One region of the Desulfomicrobium salsuginis genome, then DNA from elsewhere that is predicted to be linked to it. Evidence: predicted binding sites of a transcription regulator. Region 1 holds the regulator's gene; each other region holds the start of a gene.
The links. Region 1 encodes sigma-54, which starts transcription at its own class of promoters, with help from an activator protein. Its sites were predicted from a motif close to CTGGCACGGNNNNTGCTT; they were not measured.
Positions count from the first base shown of each region.

Region 2: a site for sigma-54 is predicted at 2,598-2,615, ahead of flgB (flagellar basal body rod protein FlgB). Genes of this name have one in related genera too.
Region 3: a site for sigma-54 is predicted at 2,079-2,096, ahead of ACYQ3G_RS06850 (periplasmic heavy metal sensor). Genes of this name have one in related genera too.

Region 1 covers NZ_BAAHYA010000002.1:2,067,860-2,071,502, reverse strand. Annotated here, with positions in the region: gene rapZ (RNase adapter RapZ) at 1-382, opposite strand, end outside; gene ACYQ3G_RS16350 (PTS sugar transporter subunit IIA) at 406-855, opposite strand; gene hpf (ribosome hibernation-promoting factor, HPF/YfiA family) at 860-1,402, opposite strand; gene rpoN (RNA polymerase factor sigma-54) at 1,469-2,899, opposite strand; gene lptB (LPS export ABC transporter ATP-binding protein) at 3,012-3,643, opposite strand, start outside.
Region 2 covers NZ_BAAHYA010000001.1:1,401,428-1,405,070, forward strand. Annotated here, with positions in the region: gene fliF (flagellar basal-body MS-ring/collar protein FliF) at 1-1,292, opposite strand, end outside; gene fliE (flagellar hook-basal body complex protein FliE) at 1,318-1,641, opposite strand; gene flgC (flagellar basal body rod protein FlgC) at 1,678-2,115, opposite strand; gene flgB (flagellar basal body rod protein FlgB) at 2,115-2,525, opposite strand; gene ACYQ3G_RS06340 (tetratricopeptide repeat protein) at 2,777-3,334, shown strand; gene ACYQ3G_RS06345 (IMP cyclohydrolase) at 3,458-3,643, shown strand, end outside.
Region 3 covers NZ_BAAHYA010000001.1:1,525,309-1,528,951, reverse strand. Annotated here, with positions in the region: gene hcp (hydroxylamine reductase) at 94-1,791, opposite strand; gene ACYQ3G_RS06850 (periplasmic heavy metal sensor) at 2,136-2,648, shown strand; gene ACYQ3G_RS06845 (DMT family transporter) at 2,764-3,643, shown strand, end outside.

The DNA.
Region 1 (3,643 bases):
CCAGGGCGGCTTCCAGGCCCAGGTTGCCCGTGGCCAGGGGGTGGGGCCGGCGCGTGGTGGCGTAGCGGCGCAGCAGAACCTGGTCCGAGGAGTCCGTGAAGAGGATGGTCGGGCGCACCGACAGCTTCTCCATGTCCTGCAGCACTTCACGCCACTGCCCGGCGAAGTCGGGCTGGCGCAGGTCCATGCCCATGGCCAGGCCCGGGTAGTCCTTGGACGGGGACGAGAAGAACAGCTCGATCAGGGCCGGAGCCATGCGGGCCGGCAGGCCGTCCACGCAGAAGAAGCCCATGTCCTCGAAGACACGCAGGGCCGTGCTCTTGCCCGAGCCCGACATGCCCGAGACGATGACGACGTTTTTGAGTTCGCTGCGCTTCTCCATGTGTGACGTGCCCTGCGCGGTTTTCAGACGGACTGCAGCAGCCGCCACAGGCTTTCGCCGTCGGCGGCGTCGGAAAAAGCCTGACGGAAGCCGGTGTCCTTGAGCAGGCGCGAGATTGTGGCCAGGATCTTCAGGTGCAGGCCCACCACGTTGGAAGGGGCCAAGACCGTGAAAAAGATGGTGGCCGGCTTGTGGTCCAGGCTGGCGAAATCGACGCCCTCGCGGCTGCGGCCCACGATGACCATGACCTGGCCGAGGCTGTCCAGCTTCCCGTGGGGGATGGCGATGCCGTCGCCGATGCCCGTGGTGCCGAGCAGCTCACGGTCCATGAGCACCTGGGCCACGCGATTGGCGTCCACGCCGGGAAATTTGGCCGGAAGCGACGAAACGAGTTCGGCCAGGACCTCCTTCTTGGTCCTGGCCGAAAGGTCGGGAATGATCAGGTCCTTGTCCAGATATTCGGCAAGCTTCATGCCCTTATACCCCAGGGTCGATGAGGCCGAAGTCGCCGGTCTTGCGGCGGTAGATGACATTGACGCGTTCGTTCTCGGCGTTCAGGAAGACGAGGAACTCGTTCTCCGTCTTGCCGAGCTGCATGGCGGCCTCTTCGACGACCATGGGTTTGGGCTCGAAGTGGTCGGTCTGCTGGATGCTCTGTCTGCGCTTGCCCGTGGTGTCCTCGTCGAAGCTGATGACGTCCATGCGCACGGTCTCGCCGCCGGCCTTGCGCTTGCTCTTGTCCTTGTCGCGGATCTTGCGCATCTGGGCTTCGAGCTTGTCCCACACCATGTCCACGGTGGAGTACATGTCCTCGCTGTCCTCGCGGGCGGAGATGTGCACGTTCTTGCCGGTCAGGACGACGTCGGCGATATGGCGGAATTTCTCGACTTCGAGGTTGACCTGCAGTTCGGCGTCAGGGGTGCCGGCCATGAATTTGCCGAGCTTGCCGAAACGGTCCTTGGCGTACTTGCGCAGGTGGTCGGAAGGGTCGAAGTTCTTGAAGTTGAAGACTATCCTCATGGAATCCTCCTCGTCAGTTGAGGGTCAACCCCGCGTCTTCCCCGAAGGGCGGCGCGGGGTGGGATATCAAAACACCTGCTTGCGCTTGGATGACGACTCGATGCCCAGAACGGCGCGGTATTTTGCCACCGTGCGGCGGGCGATGTTCACATCCAGCGTTTCCTTCAGCACCGCTGCGATTTTCTCGTCGCTGTAGGGGTGCTTGGGGTCTTCCTCGCTGACCATCTTCTTGATGATGGCCTTGACGGATTCGGAGCCCACCTGGGTGCCGTCGTCCATCTCCAGCGCGGAATTGAAGAAAAATTTCAGTTCGAAGATGCCGTGCGGTGTGGCCACGTACTTGCTCGTGGTGATGCGACTGACCGTGGATTCGTGCATCTCGATGTCGTCGGCCACGTCCTTGAGGATCAGGGGCTTGAGCTTGGTCACTCCGTGCTCGAAGAAGGCCCGCTGAAACCGCACGATGCTCTCGACCACCTTATACAAGGTTCTCTGCCTTTGGTGCAAGCTCTTCATGAGCCACATGGCCGAGCGCATCTTGTCGTGTAAGTACTCCCGGTCCGGGCCCTTCACGGCCAGGCTCGTGTCTTCCATGTAGTAGGGGCTGAGCTGCAGCTTGGGCAGGCCGTCGTCATTCATGACGATGACGAAATCGCCTTCGTACTCGTAGACGAAGACGTCGGGGCTGACGAAGACGGTGTTGTCGCTGCCGTAGCTCGCTCCGGGCATGGGGTCCAGGGTCTGGATGATGTCCAGGTAGGCCTTCAGGTCCTCCATCTGGATCTTGAACTTGCGCAGGAGCGGCTTGTAGCGGCGCTTCTCGATGTCCTCCAGATGCTCGTCGACCAGGGAGATGAGGATGGGGTCGTCCTGGCCCAGGACCTCCAGCTGGATGAGCAGGCACTCCTTGGGGGAACGGGCGGCTACGCCCACGGGGTCGAAGCGCTGCAGGCGGTGCAGGACGGACTTGACCAGGGCCAGGGGCGAAAGGGTCTCGGAGGCGATCTCCTCGGCGCTGGTCGTCAGGTAGCCCAGGGAGTCCAGATTGCCGATGATGGCCTCGCCGATGGCCTCTTCCTCTTCGGTGATGTTGGAGAGGCAGAGCTGCCACAGGAGATGCCCTTCCAGGGATGGCTTGCCCGAGAGCCTGGCCTCGTAGGACATCATCTCTTCGAGGGCCTCGGTCTCCTTGAACTGCACCTGCTTGGTCGTGCTCGAAAAGTCGCCGAGGTAGTTCTCCCAGTCGGCGTTGCGCATGAGTTCGGCGTCGTCGAAGGACACGTCGGCCCGCTGCTCGGCGGGCGGGGCCTGGGCTTCGACCTCCTCGGAGAGTTCCCGCGGCGCTTCCTCAAGCATCGGATTTTCCAGCAGTTCCTGCTGAACGGCTTCGAGGAGCTCGAATCGGGAGAGCTGAAGCAGCTTGATGGCCTGCTGCAGCTGCGGGGTCATGACCAGCTGCTGCGTCAGCTTGAGGTTCTGTCGAAGTTCAAGGCCCATAGTGTCTCTGTCGTCTACGCGTAAAATGCAGTGTTGTCGTCGGCGGATTCATCCAGCAAAGACTTTGCCACAGAAGGCAGGTCGTGGCAATCCTTGGGAAATCGGCACGCCGCTAAAGGCTGAAACCCTCGCCGAGATAGACCTTGCGCGCCCCGGGGTCGGCGACGATTTCGTCGGGGCTGCCGCTCAGGATGATGCGGCCGTCATACACCAGGTAGGCGCGGTCGCAGATCTGCAGGGTCTCGCGCACGTTGTGGTCGGAGATGAGCACGCCGATGCCCTTGGCCTTGAGGCCCTCGATGATGGTCTGGATGTCGTCCACGGCCAGGGGGTCGATGCCGGCGAAGGGTTCGTCCAGCAGGATGAACTTCGGGTCGCGGATCAGGGCGCGGGCGATTTCGAGCCTGCGCCGCTCGCCGCCGGACAGGTAGGCCGCCTGCTGGTCCTGCAGGCGGGTGATGCCGAGTTCGTCCAGGAGCCTGTCGGCCGTGCGTTTCTGTTCCTCGGCCGTGCGGCCGGAGTATTCCAGGATGAGCTGCAGGTTCTGGCGCACGGTCAGCTTGCGGAAGATGGAGCTTTCCTGGGGCAGGTAGCTCATGCCCAGGCGGGCGCGCTTGTGCAGGGGCCAGCGGGTGATGTCCACGCCGTCCAGGGTGACCTCCCCGCGCGTGGGCGAGACGATGCCGGCGAGCATGTAGAAGGTCGTGGTCTTGCCGGCGCCGTTGGGGCCGAGCACGCCGACGA
Region 2 (3,643 bases), on a different contig from region 1:
CTGGAGGCCACGTCCAGCAGCGGGGCCTGCTCGGCTCCTGCCGGCTCGCCGAAGGAGATGGAAGACACCTCTATGGCGTCGCCGCGCTGGTCGTCAAAGCCCACCGCCCGCTGGGTCAGCTGACGCAGTTGGGCGAGCTGGTCGGCGGGGAGGGCCTCGAAGGCGAAGGTCCCATCCTGCTGCTGCGTGTACTTCCCGTCAACCAGAACGGCCACGCTCAGGCGCTTGATGCTGCCGACCTGCGAGACGATCTGCTGCTCCTCGCGGTTGATGTCGAAATTGGTGGTGGCGGAGGTACGGGTGCTGGACTGGGCCGTGCCCGAGGCCGTCCGGTCGTTCTCGCCCTGGTAATTGGGGTCGGGCGTGCCGCCGGCGACATTGGCCGAGCCGCGGCTCTCCTCCTCGCTCTTGACCTCGCTGCGGACCACGGCGGACTTGGGGTCGAAGATTTCCTTGCGGATGGTCGTGCGGTTGAAGTCCAGGTCGGCGTTGACCCGGGCGATGACCCGGCCGGGGCCGACGATGGGCACCAGAAGCTGCTCGATGCGCTGTTCGAGGCTGCGCTGCAGGCCCGTCTGATATTCGAGCTGCGTGGACGTCATGCCCGTCATGTCCGTGTCGGACTTGGGCTCGTACAGGACCTTGCCCCGGCTGTCAGCCAGGGTGATGTGTTCGGCCGTCATGCCTTCGACGCTGGTGGACACCAGGTTGACGATGGCCTGGACCTGCTGGGACGAAAGGGAGCGGCCGCCTTTGAGCTTGAGCATGATGGCTGCCGACGGCGGGGCCTGCTCCTCGACGAAGAGACTCTTGCTCGGCAGCACGAGGTGCACGCGGGCGCTCTCGACTTCGGCCAGCTCCGAGATGGTGCGTGACAGTTCGCCCTGCAGGGCGCGCTGGTAGTTGATGCCCTGCACGAAGTTGGTCTGGCCGATGTTGTTCTCGTCGAAGAGCTCGAAGCCCACGCCCTGGCCGTGCAGGGAGCCTTCACCGGCCAGCTTGAGCCGGGCCTCGTAGACCTGGTCCGCGGGCACCAATATGGCCGTCCCGCCTTCGGAGATCTGGTAGGGGATCTTCTCCTTCTGCAGGTAGCTGACCACGCTGGCGGCGTCTTCCTGGTAGAGCTGGCTGTAGAGGACCTTGTAGTCGGTTCTGTTCATCCAGAAGATCATGCCGAAGAACGTGACGATGAGCGAGGCCAGCAGCCCTCCGAGGAGGATGCGCTGGGCCAGGGATTTGTTGGTCCAGAAGTCCGTGGCCTTGGCCAGAGTGGTCTGCAGAAATGGGGGCATGGTGCGTCCTCGTTGCGATTACGGATCAGAACTGCATCCGCATGAGTTCCTGGTAGGCCTGCATGACCTTGTTGCGCACGGCCGAGGTCATGTCCATGGCCAGTCCGGCTTTCTGCAGGGAGATCATCAGTTCGTGCACGTTCTGGGATTTGCCCGAGGCGAAATCCTGGATCATGCGCCCCTTTTCGGCCTGCATGTCGTTGACCGTGGCCAGGGACTCCTCGATGGTCTCGGCGAAGGACCGTGTCGCCTCGGCCGTGGCGCCCTTCTTGGCGCCGAGCCCCTTGGGATTGTTCAAAAGCTCGCTGGCCGCGGAATAGGCCTTGATGGCCATCGGTGACACCGCCATGGAACTCCTCCTTCGTGCTATTCGTCAGTGTGTGGCCTAGCGGCCGATTTCCAGGGCCTTGGTGAACATGTTCTTGGATGTGGTGATGGTCGAGACGTTGGCCTCGTAGGCGCGCATGGCCTGGAGCATGTTGGTCATCTCCTCCACCACGTTGATGTCCGGGTAGCTGACGTAACCTTCCTCGTTGGCGTCAGGGTGTCCGGGTTCGTAGACCTGCTTCAGGGGCCTGCGGTCGTTCTGGATGGATTCGACCCGTACGCCCTTGGCGTCCTGGTCCAGGGCCGCGTTCATGGCCTTGGAGAAGGGACTGTCCACCTCGGTCTCCTTGAAGATGGCTTCCTTGCGGCGATAGGGTCCGCCGCCCACGGTTCTGGTGGTCTTGGCGTTGGCCAGGTTCATGGAGATGACGTTCAAATGGGTGCGTTCGGCCTTGAGGGCGGACGCGCCGATGTCGATGGATGTCATGAAGTCCATTATTTGCCTCCATCCTGTATGATCTGCTTCATGCCGGCGAAATTCTTTTGCATGACCGTGGTCAGGGCGCTGTAGAGCAGGTTGTTCTTGGCCATGGCCGCCATTTCCGTGTCCAGGTCCACGTTGTCCACGCCCTGGATGACCCTGGGCGTCAGGGATTTGGTCACGCTGGCTTCGGTCTGTTCCGGCGAGAAGGGCGCCGGGAAATGGTCCGGATGCGTCCTGGCCATGGCCCCGCCCTCGGCCAGTCCCAGGGCGGCCTGCAGGTCCTTTTCGAACTCCAGGTGACGCGCCTTGTAGCCGGGCGTATTGATGTTCGCCATGTTGGCGCTGACGATGTTTTGACGCTGGAGCTGGAAATCCATGACCTTGGCCGTCAGATCCAGGTGTTCGGGAAACATGCTTTTCATCGGTAACCCCTTGTCATTCCGGCATGTGCTTGGCCGCGCAGCGGCGGAGCCGGGTCGTTGACGACGACGGTTTTGCAATGACCATTCCAGAAACGAGGAAGTCGGGATACGCGTGTTAATCCGGCATATTGGCAATGGAAATGGGGCGACGGGGCGCGGCGGCGATGGTGGTTCGCTCGGCTGGCATCAATGTTGCTTGGCGTCGGGTGGATGACAAAGCATACCCGATCTGCCGACAAGGAGGAGGAACCATGAGTTCGCATCTGGATTACGAAATCAACAAGGAACTTGGCGAGTGCTATCTTTTCATGGGCGAGCTGGACAAGGCCGAAAGCTATTACCATAAGGCCGCGGGCAGCAACGGCGTCCACCCGGACCCGTATCTGGGTCTGGCGACCATCGCCGTGCAGCGCGGCGACCTGGACCAGGCCATGGCCATGTACCGCAAGGCCGACGGCATCTCGTCCTCGGACAAGTCCCTGGCCGGCATGGGCCTCATCTGCGCCCAGCAGGGCCGGCATGAGGAGGCCTTCGACCTGCACGGCCGCGCCCTGACGGCCAACCCCGAAAACCTCATCGCCCTTTTCGGGCTCGTCCAGACGGCCCACATGTTGGGCCGCACCGGCGAGGCCATCGCTCCCCTGGAGCACTATCTCGAACTCAACCCCGGCAAGAGCGAGGTGCGCTACGCCCTGGGCGGCTGCCTGACGACCTGCGGCCGGCCGGACGAGGCCAAGGCGCAGCTGGAACGCCTGCTGGAGATGGATCCCGCCTACGGACCGGCGGCCGAGCTCCTGGCCCAGCTCTAGAGCGGTTCCGGTTCCCCTCCGACGCGGTCGGGTCCCCGGATTTCGGGGCCCGACCGCGCTGTTGCATATTGCGGTCAAAGCTGGCAGTGCACGGCGAACATTCTTTTTGTGAGGGGAAATACCATGAACATGCTGCCTATACGCCGGGCCATCCTGAGCGTCACAGATAAATCCGGACTCGATGACTTTGCGCGATTTCTTCAGGAGCAGGGCGTCGAGCTCGTCTCCACCGGCGGCACGCGCAAGAAGCTCGTCCAGGCCGGCCTCAAGGTCCGATCCGTCAGCGACGTGACGGGCTTCCCGGAAATC
Region 3 (3,643 bases), on a different contig from region 1:
AAAAGAGCGAAGACGCTGCGCACCTTTCCGGAAACACGAAAACCCCAGGTCCAAAGGATCCGGGGGCTTCGCGTTTTCTGGAGGTTGAGAAGATCAGCCGAGGATGGCTTTCAGGTCTTCGTCCGGGGTGGTGATGGGCTTGATGTCGAAGTTCTCGACCAGCACGTTCAGCACGTTCGGGGTGATGAAGGCCGGCAGGCTGGGCCCGAGGCGGATGCCCTTGATGCCGAGGGAAAGCAGCGTCAGCAGGATGGCCACGGCCTTCTGCTCGTACCAGGACAGGACCATGGACAGGGGCAGGTCGTTCACGCCGCAACCAAAGGCTCCGGCCAGGGCCACCGCGATCTGGATGGCCGAGTAGGCGTCGTTGCACTGGCCGATGTCCAGCAGGCGCGGGATGCCGCCGATGTCGCCGAGCTTCTTGTCGAAGAAGCGGAACTTGCCGCAGGCCAGGGTCAGGACCACGCAATCGCTGGGCACTTTCTCAACGAACTCGGTGTAGTAGTTGCGGCCGGGCTTGGCGCCGTCGCAGCCGGCCACCAGGAAGAAGTGGCGGATGTCGCCGCCCTTGACCGCGGCGATGACCTTGTCGGCCACGCCCAGAACCGCGTTGCGGGCGAACCCGGTCAGGACGCTGCCCTTGTCCTCGTCGACCGCGAAGCCGGGCATTTCGAGGGCCTTATTGATTACCTGGGAGAAGTCCTTGCCGACGTGGGTCACGCCGGGCCAGCCGACCAGGCCGGTGGTGAAGATGTTGCCCTTGTAGGACTCGACCGGCTTCTGGATGCAGTTGGTGGTCATGAGGATGGCGCCGGGGAACTCTGCGAATTCCTTCTGCTGGTTCTGCCAGGCCGTGCCGTAGTGGCCGTGGAAATGAGCGTGTTTCTTGAGCTCCGGATAGCCGTGGCAGGGCAGCATCTCGCCGTGGGTGTAGATATTGATGCCCTTGCCCGCGGTCTGCTCCAGGAGCAGGCCCAGGTCCTTGAGGTCATGCCCGGAGACGAGGATGGCCTTGCCCTTCTTGGCGCCCAGGGGGACTTCCGTCGGGACGGGGTGGCCGTAGGAGCCGGTGTTGGCGGCGTCCAGAAGCTCCATGGCCTTCAGGTTGGCCTTGCCGCAGCCCAGGCACAGCCCGATGAGCTCGTTGAGGCCCAGGCTCTGGTCGAGGGTGGCGGCCATGGCTTCGTGGATGAAGGCGTAGACCTCGTCGGACTCCTGACCCAGAATGGCTGCATGGTCGGCGTAGGCGGCCACGCCGCGCAGGCCGTAGGTCAGGATCTGGCGCAGGGATTCGAGGTCCGCGTTGGCGTCGGGCTTCGGCGCAAAGCCGACCTTCTCGCCCATGGGCACCAGCTGCGTCGTGCCGGCAACGGTAAAGGAAATTTCAGGGTGCGCCGTGAAATCGGGCTGTTCTCCACCCAGGAACATGCGTGCCACCTTGGTCAGGAAGCCGGGCTCCGGCTCGTTGCCGAAGGTGACCTGGCCCCCGGCGGACTTGACCTTCTCCTTGAGACGGGTCTTCAGGGCGTCGCAGCGCTCGATCATGGCCACGAAGCGGGCCGGATCGAAGTCCACATTGGTCAGGGTCGAGAAAATGGCTTCGCAGGAGAAGCGGTTCACTTCATTATCGACCACGCCCACCTTGCGGCCGGCATGGGCGTAGAGGGACAGGCCCTTGACGGAATGGGTCAGCAGGTCCTGCAGGGCGGCCACTTCGGGAGTCTTCCCGCACACGCCCATCTTGTCGCATCCCTGGCCCTTGGCAGTCTGTTCACACTGATTGCAAAACATGGTTCAACCTCCATGAGAGTTTTGATGTCGTTGAGACCTCTCTATGCAGGTTACGGCGTTCCATCTTTGAGCTGGATCAAAAATCGGACATAACCGCCCACCACGCCATGCGACCGTCTGCGCCCCACCGCCCTTCCGTCAGGCCGCGCACCACAAACCAGATACTGCACAAATCGCAAACATGTGCGCCATCCGCCTGCACAACCGAAAAAGCCCATCCCGGCGTCATTCCTTGCCAACAGCTCGATAACGCATAAGAAATAGAGTGATGAATGCCGTGCCCCCCTGTGGCACGGCATTTGATGAATGAAATTCATTCCAAACTGTTCCCAAGGAGAAACGCTATGAAATCGACTCGAAACATCATCATCGCCCTGGCCCTGTTCCTGGCCTTTGCAGGCACAGCCATGGCCATGAACCACGGCAATACGGCGAACCTGACCCCGGAAAAGCAGGCAGTGGTCGACAAGGCCCACGACGACTTCACCGCGGCTACAGCGGACCTGAAGAGGCAGATCTTCGCCAAGGAGTCCGCCCTGGACGCCGAAATCTACGGAGACAAGACCGACGACAAGAAGGTCGAGGCCCTGGTCGCGGAGATCAACGCCCTGAACGGCAAGATCTACGCGGAAAGGGTCAAGCTGCAAAAGACCCTGGCCAAGGAAGGAATCCTTCCGGGTATGGGCCACGGCATGATGGGCGGCAAGGGCGGCTGCCAGATGATGGGTGGTGGCATGATGAGTGGTGGCATGCAGCATGGCGCCATGGGCGGAATGCAGCATGACATGTCCGGCAACGGCACCGCCGGCCAGGCTCCCGCCGGTCATGCCGGACACGGTGCCCCGGCCCAGCAGTAACACGGCCCCGCCGCTCGCGGCGAACCATCCTCTCGACAATTCCCCCGAGTTCGAACAGACTCGGGGGAATTCGTCGTTCTCGGCCCGTCCGCGCAACCTTTTTTCCCCGTTCCCCATGACCGACACCACACGCCTCCGCGGCGCCCTTTTCGCACTGGGCGCCACCGTCATCTGGTCCGGCAACTTCATCGTCGCCCGCCTCCTGAACCAGAGCATCGAACCGGCCACATTGTCCCTGCTGCGCTGGGGCGTGGCCTTCCTGGGGCTGCTGCCCTTCGCCTGGCGGGCGGCCTGGGCCGACCGGGCCGCCATCCGTCGAAGCCTGCCGACCATGATCCCCATGGCGCTTCTGGGGGTCACGGTCTTCAACGCGCTCCTGTACACGGGCGCCCGCACCACCTCCGCCCTGAACCTCTCGCTCATCGCCACGTCCACGCCGGTCTTCATCATCCTGCTGGCCCGCGTTTTCCTGCGCGAAAGGCTGACTGCGCGAAAAATCCTGGGTCTGGCCGCAGCCCTGGGCGGCGTCCTGCTCCTGATCACCGGCGGCGAACCCGCGCGCCTGCTGGGGCTGCACTTCTCGACCGGCGACCTGTGGATGACCCTGGCCGCCGTCCTCTTCGCCGCGTACAGCATCATGGTGCGCAGGTACTCCGGAAAGCTCAGCCCGTCGGTCTTTCTGCTGACCCTCATCGGCACGGGCCTCGTCTTCCTCCTGCCGTGGGCCGGCTGGGAATACGCCGTCGCAGGACCGCCGGTGATCACCGCGGGCATGGCCTGCGCCATCCTCTACGTCGGGCTCGGCGCGTCCCTGGCCGCCTACGCCATGTGGAACAGCGCCGTGGCCTCCATCGGCCCTTCCCTGGCGGGGCTCATCTACTACAGCCTGCCGCTCTTCAGCGGGGCGACCGCGTTTCTTTTCCTGGGGGAACCCATGGGCCCGGTGCATCTGGCCAGCGCGGGGTGCATCCTGGGCGGCATCGTGCTGGCCACGC